3 regions of the Serratia ficaria genome follow, and region 1 is predicted to be linked to each of the others. Evidence: predicted binding sites of a transcription regulator. Region 1 holds the regulator's gene; each other region holds the start of a gene.

Region 1 (4,606 bases):
TCGTGGCGCCCTTTACCGGCGACCAGTGGAAGCGCACCAAGGACGACAACAACGTTCTGATGACGCCGGCTTCGCGCTTTATCAACAACGCCGCGCTGAAAACCCTGCCGGCCGCCGCGCTGCGCGGCCAGATTGTGCCGACGCCGCGGGAGGTGAAGGTGCATCCGCAGGATGTCGACCTGAGCAAGGGCGTGGCGCTGGATTTGAGCGCGCTGGCCAAACCGGCGGCCGAGGCCGTAGGCCAGCGCTTCGCGCTGCTGGGCGTGGCCGCTAACGCGCAGGGCTATCCGATCAACACCGCGATCCAACCGGGCAGGTTCAAAGGCCCGCTGGCGGTGTCGGGCGCCTATGAGCTGAAAATCGGCAGGCAGGAAGCGCGCGTGATCGGCTTCGATCAGGCGGGGGTATTCAACGGGCTGCAGTCGATCCTGTCGCTGGTGCCGAGCGATGGCGGCAGCGACATCGCCACGTTGGACGCCAAAGACGCGCCGCGTTTCCCGTATCGCGGCATCTTTCTCGACGTGGCGCGCAACTTCCATCATAAAGACGCGGTGCTGCGCCTGCTGGATCAGATGGCGGCCTACAAGCTGAATAAATTCCACTTCCACCTGAGCGACGACGAAGGCTGGCGCATCGAAATCCCGGGCCTGCCTGAACTGACCGACGTCGGGGGCCGGCGCTGCCACGACCTGAGCGAAACCGCCTGCCTGCTGCCGCAGTATGGCCAGGGGCCGGAGGCATACGGCGGCTTCTTCTCCCGGCAGGACTATATCGACATCGTCAAATACGCGCAGGCGCGCCAGATTGAGGTGATCCCGGAAATCGACATGCCGGCGCACGCGCGCGCGGCGGTGGTTTCCATGGAGGCGCGTTACAAAAAACTGCATGCGGCGGGCAAAGAGCGCGAGGCCAACGAGTTCCGCCTGGTCGATCCGACCGATACTTCCAACACGACTTCGGTGCAGTACTTCAACCGCCAGAGCTATCTGAACCCGTGCCTGGACTCCTCCAAACGCTTTGTCGACAAGGTGATCGGCGAGATTGCCCAAATGCATCGAGAGGCCGGCCAGCCGTTGAACACCTGGCATTTCGGCGGTGACGAAGCGAAAAATATTCGCCTGGGGGCGGGGTATACCGATCGCCTGAAACCTGAAGCGGGCAAGGGCATAATCGACCAGAGCAAGGAAGACAAGCCCTGGGCGAAATCCCGGGTGTGCCAGGCGATGATCGAAGACGGCAAGGTGGCCGATATGGCGCATCTGCCGAGCTACTTCGGGCTGGAGGTCAGCCAACTGGTGAAGGCGCACGGCATCGGCAGAATGCAGGCCTGGCAGGATGGCCTGAAAGATGCGCAGGACGCCGGCGCGTTCGCCACGCCGCGCGTGGGCGTGAACTTCTGGGACACCCTGTACTGGGGCGGTTTCGACAGCGCCAATGACTGGGCGAACAAGGGCTACGAGGTGATCATCTCCAACCCGGATTACGTTTATATGGACTTCCCTTACGAGGTGAATCCGGACGAGCGCGGTTATTACTGGGGCACCCGCTTCAGCGACGAACGGAAGATGTTCAGCTTCGCGCCGGACAACCTGCCGCAGAACGCCGAAACCTCGGTGGACCGCGACGGCAATCGCTTCACCGCCAGAAGCGACAAACCCTGGCCGGGCGCCTACGGCATCTCCGCCCAGCTGTGGAGCGAAACCCAGCGCACCGACCCGCAAATGGAATACATGATCTTCCCGCGTTCGCTGTCGGTAGCCGAACGCGCCTGGCATCGCGCCTCCTGGGAGCAGGATTACCGGGCCGGCCGCGAGTACCGGGGCGGGAAAACGCACTTTGTCGACGGCAAGGCTCTGGATCAGGACTGGCTGCGCTTCGCCAACCTGCTCGGCCAGCGCGAGCTGGCCAAGCTGGACAAGGGCGGCGTCAGCTATCGCCTGCCGGTGCCGGGCGCGCGCGTCACCGGCGGCAAGCTGGAGGCGAATATCTCTCTGCCGGGGCTGGGCATCGAGTACTCCACCGACGGCGGTAAGCAATGGCAGCGCTATGACGCCAACGCCGGGCCGGCGGTCTCCGGCGAGGTGCTGGTGCGTGCGGTCAGCCCGGACGGCAAGCGTTACAGCCGCGCCGAGAAGGTTTAAGCCGGCTGATGCGGCCCGCTGCGTGTCGGCGGCGGGCCGAGGGTGAAGTGAGAGAAGTCGGTGGAGTTACGCCGCTGCAATTGTGGTATTTCGTCAAGTGAACCTTCCCCGGCGCTGCCGGGGCTTTTTTTCCCGCCGGCGACGGGCACAAAAAAACCGCCCTGAGGCGGTTGTTCAATCCCGGAGGATTACTTGGCGTCGTGCAGCGTATCGTCTTCGCGGCAGTCACCGGTTTCACAGTGGCCGTACAGGTACAGGCTGTGGTTGGTGAGTTTGATGCCGTGTTGCTTGGCGATGTCGCGCTGACGCGCTTCGATCGATTCATCTCTGAATTCGATCACTTTGCCGCAGTCCAGGCAGATCAGGTGATCGTGGTGGTGCTGCTGGGTCAGTTCGAATACGGACTTGCCGCCTTCGAAATTGTGACGAGTCACAATGCCCGCATCATCAAACTGGTTCAGCACGCGGTAAACCGTCGCCAGTCCGATTTCTTCGCCCATATCTATCAGTTTTTTATACAAATCTTCCGCACTGACGTGATGGCATTCCGGATTTTGCAGTACTTCCAGGATTTTGAGTCGCGGAAGCGTGACTTTTAAGCCGGCCTTCTTCAATGCGGTGTTGTTGTCAGTCATGCGGATTCAGTCCTGTTACTATGCTAATCAAGTTGAGGCGTTCTCGCCTGTGGCATCGGTCGGCACAAAGAGTTAATTGCGTCTCATTATAGAACCGGTTGCCCTAAATGGAAACCGCCGGTTGTTAACAAAGATATAATTGCACTATTGCATGGTACACATGCAACGCCTTGATGGATGGGATAAACCGATATCTCAGTCTACCGTGACGATGTGGGAAGTTACCAATATGTAGCTTCTATTGCAGCAATCCATGCTGCCGATGACGGCCCTGCTGGCCACACTATGCACTTTGCAGGGCCTTTGTTCAACCTTTAGGCAACAATGGCCTCAGCCGACGATGTCGGCCAGGCTCAGTTCTTCGACGATCTGTTTGACCCAGGCTTCGACACGTTCGTTGGTCAGCTCCGGTTGGCGATCTTCGTCGATAGCCAGGCCGATGAAGTGGTCGTCGTCCGCCAGGCCCTTGGACGCTTCGAAATGGTAGCCCTTGGTTGGCCAGTGGCCGACGATGGCGGCGCCGTGGGGTTCGATGATGTCGCGGATGGTGCCCATCGCATCACAGAAGTATTCCGCGTAGTCTTCCTGGTCGCCGCAGCCGAACAGCGCAACCAGCTTGCCGTTGAAGTCGACTTCTTCCAGCGTCGGGAAAAAGTCATCCCAGTCGCACTGCGCTTCACCGTAGTACCAGGTTGGGATACCCAGCAGCAGGATATCGAAACCTTCCAGATCCTCTTTGCTGCTTTTGGCGATGTCGTGCACTTCAGACACCTCGTCGCCAAACTGTTTCTGGAGAATTTTCTGGATCATTTTGGCAATGTTTTCGGTATTGCCAGTGTCGCTGCCAAAGAAAATGCCTACAGTAGCCATATCGCGTATAACCTTTAAATTCAATTAATTGCATTACACGATGTTAGTGCTGACCCCGCTAACACCGATTAAAATGATGCCATGGCAAAAGCCGGCCGCCGCAGTGGCGGGCGCCGTGTGGGCGCGGTCTCTTGCCGGTAAACGCCTATCATGCCAGAAATTTACCCCGGGGTTTTATCGCATTTATGCGATGCCGGAGGAGAGTAAAACGGTGTTGATCCGGCGTCATCCTTAACGCCGCGCCGCATGTGCGGCCGAAGAGATCAATGTTCTGGCTGTTCTTCCGCCAGCTGCGCCAGCAGCATTTGCTCAATGAGCTCGCTGCGGCTGATATTGCGCTGTTCCGCCAGTTTGTTCAGGGCGTCCACCGCATCCGCGTTGATTTTCAACTCCACGCGCCGCAATCCACGTACTTTATCGCGCCGCAGCTGATTGCGCTTATTGATTCTAAGCTGTTCATCGCGGGATAGCGGGTTGGTTTTCGGGCGCCCCGGACGGCGTTCATCTGCGAACAGATCCAGCGTCGTGCGATCCGTTTGTTCTTTTGCCATAGGTAGCGGTACTGCAAGGAAGTTTGCATCAAAAAGCGTTTTACACGCTTCCGGACGATTCGGTTAACACACTTCGGGCCAATAAACCCTAACCCAAATTCACCCCCGGACTGGCGTTAGCGAACACGCTGGGCAGGGCGGCAAAATTATAGCGCGCCATATTACCCCAGCAGATAGAGCAACGACAATGCTTAACTGAGCCGAAAGCGCGCTAAGCCGTTATCTTTAGCGCGTTTTTTCGCCAGCGACGGGCGTTTGTCAGGCTTCGCCGAGAAAACGGTGGATGGCGCGCAGCACCGCTTCCGGTTTTTCGGCGTGCACCCAGTGCCCGGTTCCCGCCACCACGTGCGCGCGGGCCAGCGGGAACTGGCGCGCGATGTCGGCGCGGTAACCGTCCTGCACGTAGGGC
Region 2 (4,606 bases), 590 kb from region 1:
TTGTCCGTTGACGACGTCTGGTTTAGCGGCCGGCGTTTTGCAGCCTGAGCGGGCGCATATCTTGCCAGTGGGCCTCGATATAGCCGACACAGGCCGGGCGCGCTTCGGGGCCGAACACCGCCCGCCAACCGGCGGGCAAAGCGGCGAACGCCGGCCACAGGCTGTATTGCGCTTCGTCATTGACCAGAACGTAAAACGGATGGTTTTCATCGTCGAAGGGATTCGCTTGCATTTGACTCATTTTCCTTACCTTTAAAGTAACGTTGTTCTGCGGCGCCTTTCCGGCTGCCTTATGGGGTAATGCTTTCCTTTAGGAATTTAAGAGGATCTTCAGGCCGTCGATCAGGCCGCCGCGCCAGCAAACGGCGTCATGCCCGCCGGCCACGGCGCGGTAATGCACCCGATGGCCGGCAGCCGACAACGCCCGGTTCATTTGCCGATTCACGTGCGCGATCTCTTCTTCCCGATCGCCGGCCTCTTGAAACACGGTCAGCGGCGCCGCTGCCCCAACGCCCTGCGCCACCTGCTCCGTCAACCAGCCGACGCTGGCGGGTTGGCCGGCGCGGGCTTCAATGACGAATTCCAGATGCGGCCACCAAAAGGAGCCAGACTGCGTCAATACCCGGCCGAACCGCTGCGGCCAATGCAGACCGGCGTACAACGCCGCCAGGCCGCCGTAGCTCTGGCCCGCCACGACGGTGCGCTGCGGATCCGCGCTATAGCGCGTGCGCGCGCTGACCAGAGGCAACAATTCCGCCTGCACCGCCTGCCAGAAAAGCGGGTTGCACGGCAACTCTTCCGCGCGCTGCGTCATGTCGATGGCGTCAATCAGCAAATAGACCGCCGGCGGCAACGCGCCGGCCTGCGTTTGTGCGTCCAGCGCGCTAAATGCCGGAATGCCCTCAGCCCAGAACTGGCCGTCCAGCAACAGCACCAACGGCCGTTCATCGGCCTGGGCCTCGCCGCCGGTGGTGTAAAGCCAGATGCGCCGTTGGTTCGCCAGGCGATCGCTGTGCCAGTGAAAATGCTGCAGCCGGCGCGGATCGGCGCTGGCGCTTCCGGCGTCGAGCGCCAGCCAGGCGGATTGGTCCGGCGCGGCGGGCAGATGAATGGCGGAAAGCGGGAAACCGCGGCTGCTTCGATGGGGGGCGATCCGATTGAGCGGATCGTGGCGCATCAGCGGAAATAATGAGCACCACCAGCGGCGTTGCCGGCGATTTTGCTCTTCCGGCGTGCCGGAAAATACCGGCGGAAGCTGCTCGCGTTCGATGGGGATAAAACTGTAGCTGCCGCGCCAGTCGTGCTGAATAACCACCTGCCAGTACCACACGTCGGTACCGGGGCAGCGCGCCAGGCTTTGCGGGGAAAAGCTGTGGTGGTCGGTGACGCAATTGACGTCGGCATACACCCTTTCAATCCGTGAATGCCGCTCATCACCCTGCTCATCGCGCCAGATGAACGTCACGCAGACCTGATTAGCGGGTAACGCATCGATCAGCGGCGCGCCAGTCGTCGCCAGCCGTTGCCACCAGGCTTCACTGCCGATATCGGCGGCTTGCAGCCACTGCCGGGCGGTCGACGCTGCCTCTCCATTAGCGCTATCGATAACATATCCATTTGACTTTAAAGACATAAATTAAATCTTTTTTTGCTGCCATTCTCCATGATTGAATGCAAATACTATTGATAATCATTATTGTTTGCAATAACATGTAACACATTCTCAAAAAAAAACCTTATTTTGCCGACGCTTCCCACACGAAAACCGGCAGAAGAAATCGGTGCGCCTGTCGGTTCGCCGCCGTTACCGACGGCGGGCCGAGGCTCCGGGAGCAGGCAAGGCTCGCGGCATGCCCGCCACGGCGGGGCGCATTTACCCCATCAATAACAACCTATTGATAACAAGTTCTTATTTAGAGAATGATTTTTAAGGGATGATATATGTCTGATACATCAAAGAAAGGAACCGGTTTGCTGTTCGCCTCTACGCTGTTCATGGTGCCGAACCTGTACGCGACGGCGGCGGATAACGCCACGGAAAAAGACATTACCGTGGTCGCCGGCAGGCAGGAAAGCGTCGCCGCGCCGCTGAAGGGCATTGTGGCGAAGCAGAGCGCCGCCGGCACCAAAACGGAAACGCCGCTGGTGAAAACCCCTCAGGCGATTTCGGTGGTGACGCGCGATCAAATGGATGCCCAGGGCGCCACCTCCATTCAGGAAGCGTTGCGCTACACCAGCGGCGTGGTCGCCGAGTATCGCGGCTCCTCCAACCGTTTTGACGAAGTGCTGATCCGCGGTTTCCGTTACGCGCCCAAGTATCTGGATGGCCTCAGCTTCGGCGACAGCAGCAAAATGAACGCCTGGCTGTTGGAACGGGCGGAAGTGATACATGGCCCGGCCTCCGTGGTCTACGGCCAGGCCAAACCCGGCGGGCTGGTGATGATGACCAGCAAGCGCCCGACGGCGGAAAATATCCGCAAGGTGCAATTCAGCGCCGGCAATCAACGCTACGGCGAAGCGGCGTTCGACTTCGGCGGTGCGGTAAACGATGACGCCAACCTGCTGTTCCGCCTGAACGGCGTGGCCAGCACCAAAAACAGCTTCGTCAAAGACTACAAGGAGCAGGCATTCGCCATCGCGCCGGCGCTGACCTTTATCCCCAATGAAGACACCACCTTTACCCTGCTGACCAGCTATCAAAAAGAACCCAAGGCCGGATACCGCAATTTCCTGCCGGCTATCGGCACGCGCGTCGCCTCTTCCGCCGGCTATATTCCGCAGGATTTTAACGTCAGCGATCCCAACTTTAACCAGTCCTGGCGCGAGCAGGCGGCTATCGGCTACAGCCTGAGTCACTACATCAACGAGGTGTTTTCCTTCCAGCAAAACCTGCGCTTCGCCAGCACGGAAGAGCGTTACAAATATCTGGTGTTTATGAAGTCTACGACGCCGGATACGCTGCTGAGCCGGCGCCCGCAGCGCGAACAGGTGAAATCGAAAGATCTGGGCATCGATAACCAGCTGAAGGCGGAATTCGCCACCGGGGAGATCGACCACAGCATGGTCGCCGGCCTGGATTACCGCTGGCGCGACGTGGACAGCAAACTGTGGCGCGGCAGCACCAGCGGCTACGACATTGACTGGACGCACCCGGTCTACGGGCTGAACATCGACGCCGGCGCCCTGCCGCTCGCCACCAGCACCCGCAAAAAGCTCGATCAGCTGGGGCTGTACCTGCAAGATCAGCTGAGCTACGGCGGCTGGAATATGACGCTGTCCGGCCGTTATGACTGGAGCGAAACCCGCACCCAGGACCGCGTCGAATCCACCCTGTCGCAGCAAAACGACACGGCCTTCACCGGCCGCGCCGGGTTGCTGTACGCCTTCGATTCGGGCATTTCGCCTTATGTCAGCTACAGCACCTCGTTCGAACCCAATCTGGACACCGGCGCGCCGGGTTCCGACCCCTTCAAACCGACCAAGGGGGAGCAAACCGAAGTTGGGGTAAAATATCAGCCGAAAGGCACGGAGATGATGATGTCGCTGGCGCTGTTCGACCTGACGCAAAAAAACGTCACCAGCTTCAACAGCACCACCAAATATAACGAGCAAATCGGCAAGATCCGCTCAAAGGGCCTGGAGGCTGAAGTGCACGCGCAGGTCACGCCGGCTTTCAACCTGATCGCCAGCTACACCTATACCGATATCATCAATAAGGAAACCAACAGCGCCGACGAGTTGGACAAGACGCCGCCGGCCATTCCGACCCATGCGGCTTCGCTGTGGGGCAGCTACAGCTTCCGGGACAGTCTGTTGCAAGGCTTCACCACCGGCGTGGGCGTGCGCTATACCGGCACCTCTTACGCCAACAGCACCAATACCGCCAAAGTGCCCGCGTTCACCCTGTATGACTGGATGGCGCGCTATGAGCTTGGCGAAGTTTCCCCTGCGTTGAAAGGCGCCGCCGTGCAGGTGAACGTGAATAACCTCAGCAACAAGAAATACATCGCCTCTTGCTCCAACGATTGCTTCTACGGCAACGGCCGCACGGCCTTCGCCACGGTGAGCTACAGCTGGTAACGCCCTCTTTACCGCAGCCGCCTAAACCGGCTGCGGTAAAAAATGCCCAAACAAAAAACCCCGCGCTCATCAGAGCGCGGGGTCAGGGTCAGTATTATTCTTTTTTATTTGTTGATATTACTTTCCATATCAGTGATACGATCCATTTCGGGCTGGACCAGTCGCGCATATCGGGCAATCAATTGCTTCAGATGCATCTCCAGTTGAGCCTTGGCAGCGGCAGGTAAAGGTTCTCCAGCAGGGTTTTCTGACAATGCTCGCAGTTGCTCTTCAGCCGGTATGGATTGATTAAATGACTGCATGGTGGAAAATACCACTGATTTCAGTTCACTGACCGTCATGTATTTACCCTTCTGCTCGTCCAGCCCGCTCAGCCGGTCACTCAGTTGCTGTAGCTTCGTCATTCCCTGATGCCAGCCATTCAGGTTTTCTGTCGGTATGCTGGCGGCGTTCAACTGCCGCAGCCACTGCTGTGCCAGTGGTTTAGCCTGTTCAGGCCACAGCATCCGAGCCTGTTCTATCAGTT
Region 3 (4,606 bases), 2.1 Mb from region 1:
TGGTGGTGATGGCCAACGGCCTGACCCGCTCCGGTTTTATCGACTGGTTCGCCCAGACCATGAGCACCCACCTGGACGGTTTTTCGCCCAACATGACGGTGGTGGCGCTGGTGCTGGTGTTCTACTTCGCCCACTACCTGTTCGCCAGCCTGTCGGCGCATACCGCCACCCTGTTGCCGGTGATCCTGGCGGTGGGGAAAGGCTTGCCGGGCGTGCCGATGGAGCAGCTGTCGATGCTGCTGGTGCTGTCGATCGGCATCATGGGCGTGCTGACGCCGTACGCCACCGGCCCGGGGGTGATCATCTACGGCTGCGGCTACGTGAAGTCGAAAGATTACTGGCGGCTGGGCGGCATTCTCGGCGTGGTGTACATCGCCGCGCTGTTGCTGATCGGCTGGCCGATCATGCGCCTGTGGTTCTAAATTAGCCTGCGGCGGCCATCGGCAGATGGCCGCCGGTACGATCTTTTCCCGTGAACCCCATCACACACTTGGGCGACCAACCCCTCCATCATAGCCGGGCGAAAGCTAACACATTCAAAACAATCACTTTCCGGGAGCCTCTGCGGATGAGAAAAAAAACGTTATTGCTGTGCCTGCCTTTGTTATTCACCGGGACCGTATGGGGGGCAACCAACGACTATCAGCTGGAGCAGGTGCTGGTGATGAGCCGCCACAACCTGCGCGCGCCGCTGGCCAATAACGGCAGCGTGCTGGCGCAGTCCACGCCGCGGGCCTGGCCGGCCTGGGAAACGCCGGGCGGGCTGCTGACCACCAAGGGCGGGGTGCTGGAAGTCTATATGGGGCACTACTTCAACGCCTGGCTGAAGCAGACCGGCCTGCTGCCGCAGGAAGGCTGCCCGACCGCCGGCAGCCTGTACGTTTACGCCAACAGCCTGCAGCGCACGGTGGCCACCGCGCAGTTCTTCAGCAACGGCGCGTTCCCCGGCTGCGACGTCGCCGTGCACCATCAGGAAAAAATGGGCGAGATGGACCCGACCTTCAACCCGATCATCACCGACAGCAGCGCAGCCTTCAATCAACAGGCGCTGGCGGCGATGAAGGCCGAGCTGGCCTCGCTGAAGCTGGACGAGTCTTACCGGCAGCTGGCGAAAATCGTCGATTATAAAGACTCCAGCGCCTGCAAAACCGACCGGCACTGCGATCTGACCAAAGAGGCCAGCACCCTGAGCGCGGTGCCGGGCAAAGAGCCGGGCGTGGCCGGGCCGCTGCGGGTGGGCAACTCGCTGGTGGACGCCTTTATGCTGCAGTATTACGAAGGTTTCCCGATGAAGGACGTGGCCTGGGGCAAAATCGCCACGCCGCACCAGTGGAAGCAGCTGGCGCAGCTGAAAGACGGCTATCAGGATTCGCTGTTCACCTCGCCGGTGGTGGCGCGGAACGTCGCCAAACCGCTGCTGGCCTACATCAACGGCGCGCTGCTCGGCGAGCGCAAGCCGGATGCGCCCAAGCTGACGGTGCTGGTCGGCCACGATTCGAATATCGCATCGCTGCTGTCGGCGATGCAGTTCCAGCCGTATCAGCTGCCGCAGCAGTACGAGAAAACGCCGATCGGCGGCAAGCTGGTGTTCCAGCGCTGGCACGATCGGCAGAATGACCGCGAGCTGCTGAAAATCGAATACGTTTATCAGTCTACCGATCAACTGCGCAAAGCCACGCCGCTGACGCTGCAAAATCCGCCGCAGCGCGTGACCCTGGCGCTGAAGGGCTGCCCAATCGACAAGGACGGCTTCTGCGCCTGGAGCGATTTCGAAAAGACCATGAAAGGCATTCTGTAAGCCGCGTTCCTCTCCTCCGGCGGCGGGGGAGAGGAATAGTCGTTGTTGCCGGGGAGCGCGGGGGCTAAAATCGTCGCTCTGCGCACTGTTCAAGGAACCTCCCGTTGCCCGCTTTTATCCGCGATATCGAACTTTTTAACCTGGTTGATTACCCGGGGCAGGTGGCGCGTTGCCGTTTCTCGCTGGCGGACTATGGTGACGAACGCTTTCGCGAGGCGGGCATCGCTCTGCCGGAGCACCTGGCGCGCGCGGTGCCCAAGCGCCGGGCGGAATATTTGGCCGGGCGCTGTCTGGCGCAGCGGCTGCTGGCGCCGTTGGGCTTCAGCGGTTTTATCCTGCTGCCGGGCGAAGATCGCGCGCCGCAGTGGCCGCCGGGCGTCGCCGGCGCGCTGAGCCACAATGCGGCTACCGCGCTGTGCGCGGTGCACGCCGAAAACGGCCTGGGCGGCGTCGGGCTGGACGTGGAGACGCTGATGCCGCAGGCGCGCGCGGAGGAGCTGTGGGGCGCTATCGTCGGTGCGGAGGAGTGCGCAGAGCTGCGCCGCGGGCCGCAGGCGTTCAATCGCCTGCTGACGCTGACGTTCTCCGCCAAGGAGAGCCTGTTCAAAGCGCTGTACCCGCAGGTGCGCCGCTACTTTGATTTTTTGGATGCGCGCATGGTGGTAATGGATGCGCAAACCCAGACCTTTGAATTGGAACTGCTTAAGACACTCACCCCGCAGTGCCGTGCAGGCCGTCGTTTTTTGGGCCGCTACTGGCATGAAGGTGACGACGTAACGACATTTATTTACTGTTAAATCAGTGCGTTGATTTGCGTTGCACTGTAACGTGCATTTGCCATGCCTGAGCGTTTCATTCATTAATTATTACGCTAACGGTGATTGACCCGCGCCGGGCGGCGGTGTAATTTACCGGTCTTTATAACTAATGATAATCATTCGCATAACCATTATCATTAGTGCGGGCAACGCAAAGGAGTGGTCTTGTGGCTACACTGACAACGGAAAACCAAACCTTTCCCGGTTTTGTTTACTCAGAGCAATCTACCTTTTTATACCAGTCGGAGTTCCGCTCGCTGAGCGCGCAGGGCGTATTCGAACGCATCGAGACGCCGGCCTTCGGCGGCGAGCGGGCCGACAGCGCGCTGGCGCAGAACATCGGCCAGGCGCTGCAGCGCGCCAAACAGGCCGGCCAGGAGGCGCCGGTGGTGGTGGGCGCCATTCCTTTCGATACCCGCCAGCCCTCCTGCCTGTACGTACCGCAACAGAGCCGGTTCGTCGCCAATGACCATTACACCCGCGATGCGCGGCCAATGCTGCAGCAGCACCGGTTGGCCGCCTGCACCAGCATTCCGGACGAGCCGCGCTTCAAGCACGCGGTGGCGGAGGCGGTCAGCCGTTTTAAACAGGGCAGGCTGAGCAAGGCGGTGCTGTCGCGCATTCTGGAGATCGAGCTGGAGCAGCCGGTGGCGGGCCATCAGATCCTCAATAACCTGATGGTGCAGAACCCGAACGGTTACCACTTTTCCCTGCCGCTGCCCGACGGCGGCGTGCTGATCGGCGCCAGCCCGGAACTGCTGATCCGCAAGCAGGGCGGCGAGATCCACTCCAACCCGCTGGCGGGCTCGGCGCGCCGGCAGGCGGATGCGCAGCAAGACCGCATCGGCAGCGAACGCCTGATGCGGTCGACCAAAGACAAATACGAACACAAGCTGGTGATCGACGACATTCGCCAGCGGTTGGCGCCGCTGTGCGCGACGCTGAGCGTGCCTTCCGGGCCTTCGCTGATGAGCACCGGCACCATGTGGCACCTGTCCACCCGCATTCGCGGCGAACTGCGGGACCCGCAGCTTAACGTGATGCAGCTTGCCTGCCTGTTGCACCCGACGCCGGCGCTGTGCGGCTTCCCGACCGAAACCGCCCGCCGGCTGATCGCCGATCTGGAGCAGTACGATCGCGGCCTGTTCAGCGGCATCGTCGGCTGGTGCGACGCCAACGGCGACGGCGAATGGGCGATCGTCATCCGCAGCGGCATTCTGCGCGGCAACCGGGTGCGGCTGTTCGCCGGCGCGGGCATCGTCGAAGCCTCGACGCCGCAGTCCGAATGGGCGGAAACCGCCGCCAAGCTGGGCACCATGCTTAACGCTTTCGGCCTGAACAGCGGCGCGCTGTAAGGCCGGCTCTCTACCCCTTTTGCAGGAGAAACCGATTATGACAACGAATCACGCCGGCGCGAACGCGCTGATGGCGGTGCGCCCATGAGCGTACAGATGGATTTCAGCGGCAAGCGCGTCTGGGTGACCGGCGCGGCGCGCGGCATCGGCGAGCAGATCGCCCGGCATTTTATGGCGCAGGGCGCCGAGGTGCTGGGGTTTGATCGCGAGTTCGCCCAGCCGGATCTGCCTTACCCCTGCGTGACGCTGGATATCAGCCAGCCGCAACAGGTCGCCGAGGTATGCCGGGAGCAGCTGGCGCAAAATCCCCGGCTGGACGTGCTGGTCAACGCCGCCGGCATTCTGCGCATGGGCAATACCGAAGACCTGAGCCTGGACGACTGGCACCAGTGCATCAACGTCAACGCCTCGGGCGCGTTCTATTTGTTCCGCGCGCTGCTGCCGCACTTCAAGGCGCAGCGCCGTGGGGCGATCGTCAGCGTCGGCTCCAACGCCGCGCACGTGCCGCGTGTGCAGATGGCGGCTTACTGCGCCTCCAAGGCGGCGTTGACCAGCCTGAACCACTGCGTGGGGCTGGAACTGGCGCCGTTTGGCGTGCGCTGTAACCTGGTGTCGCCGGGCTCGACCGACACCCC

The links. The regulator Fur, encoded in region 1, represses iron uptake genes when iron is present. The targets are predictions, from matches to a motif close to ATAATAATGAGAACNACTATCAA.
Region 2: a site for Fur is predicted at 1,678-1,700, ahead of fes (enterochelin esterase). Genes of this name have one in related genera too.
Region 3: a site for Fur is predicted at 2,726-2,748, ahead of CKW09_RS16275 (isochorismate synthase). Genes of this name have one in related genera too.

Annotation. Positions count from the first base shown of each region.
Region 1 covers NZ_LT906479.1:1,358,590-1,363,195, forward strand. The annotation lists gene CKW09_RS06430 (beta-N-acetylhexosaminidase) at 1-2,141, shown strand, start outside; gene fur (ferric iron uptake transcriptional regulator) at 2,330-2,776, opposite strand; gene fldA (flavodoxin FldA) at 3,107-3,646, opposite strand; gene ybfE (LexA regulated protein) at 3,910-4,197, opposite strand; gene ybfF (esterase) at 4,456-4,606, opposite strand, start outside.
Region 2 covers NZ_LT906479.1:1,943,812-1,948,417, reverse strand. The annotation lists gene CKW09_RS09160 (MbtH family protein) at 23-241, opposite strand; gene fes (enterochelin esterase) at 311-1,633, opposite strand; gene CKW09_RS09150 (TonB-dependent siderophore receptor) at 1,942-4,080, shown strand; gene CKW09_RS09145 (VasL domain-containing protein) at 4,185-4,606, opposite strand, start outside.
Region 3 covers NZ_LT906479.1:3,427,071-3,431,676, reverse strand. The annotation lists gene CKW09_RS16290 (anion permease) at 1-422, shown strand, start outside; gene agp (bifunctional glucose-1-phosphatase/inositol phosphatase) at 569-1,798, shown strand; gene CKW09_RS16280 (4'-phosphopantetheinyl transferase family protein) at 1,903-2,595, shown strand; gene CKW09_RS16275 (isochorismate synthase) at 2,784-3,971, shown strand; gene dhbA (2,3-dihydro-2,3-dihydroxybenzoate dehydrogenase) at 4,056-4,606, shown strand, end outside.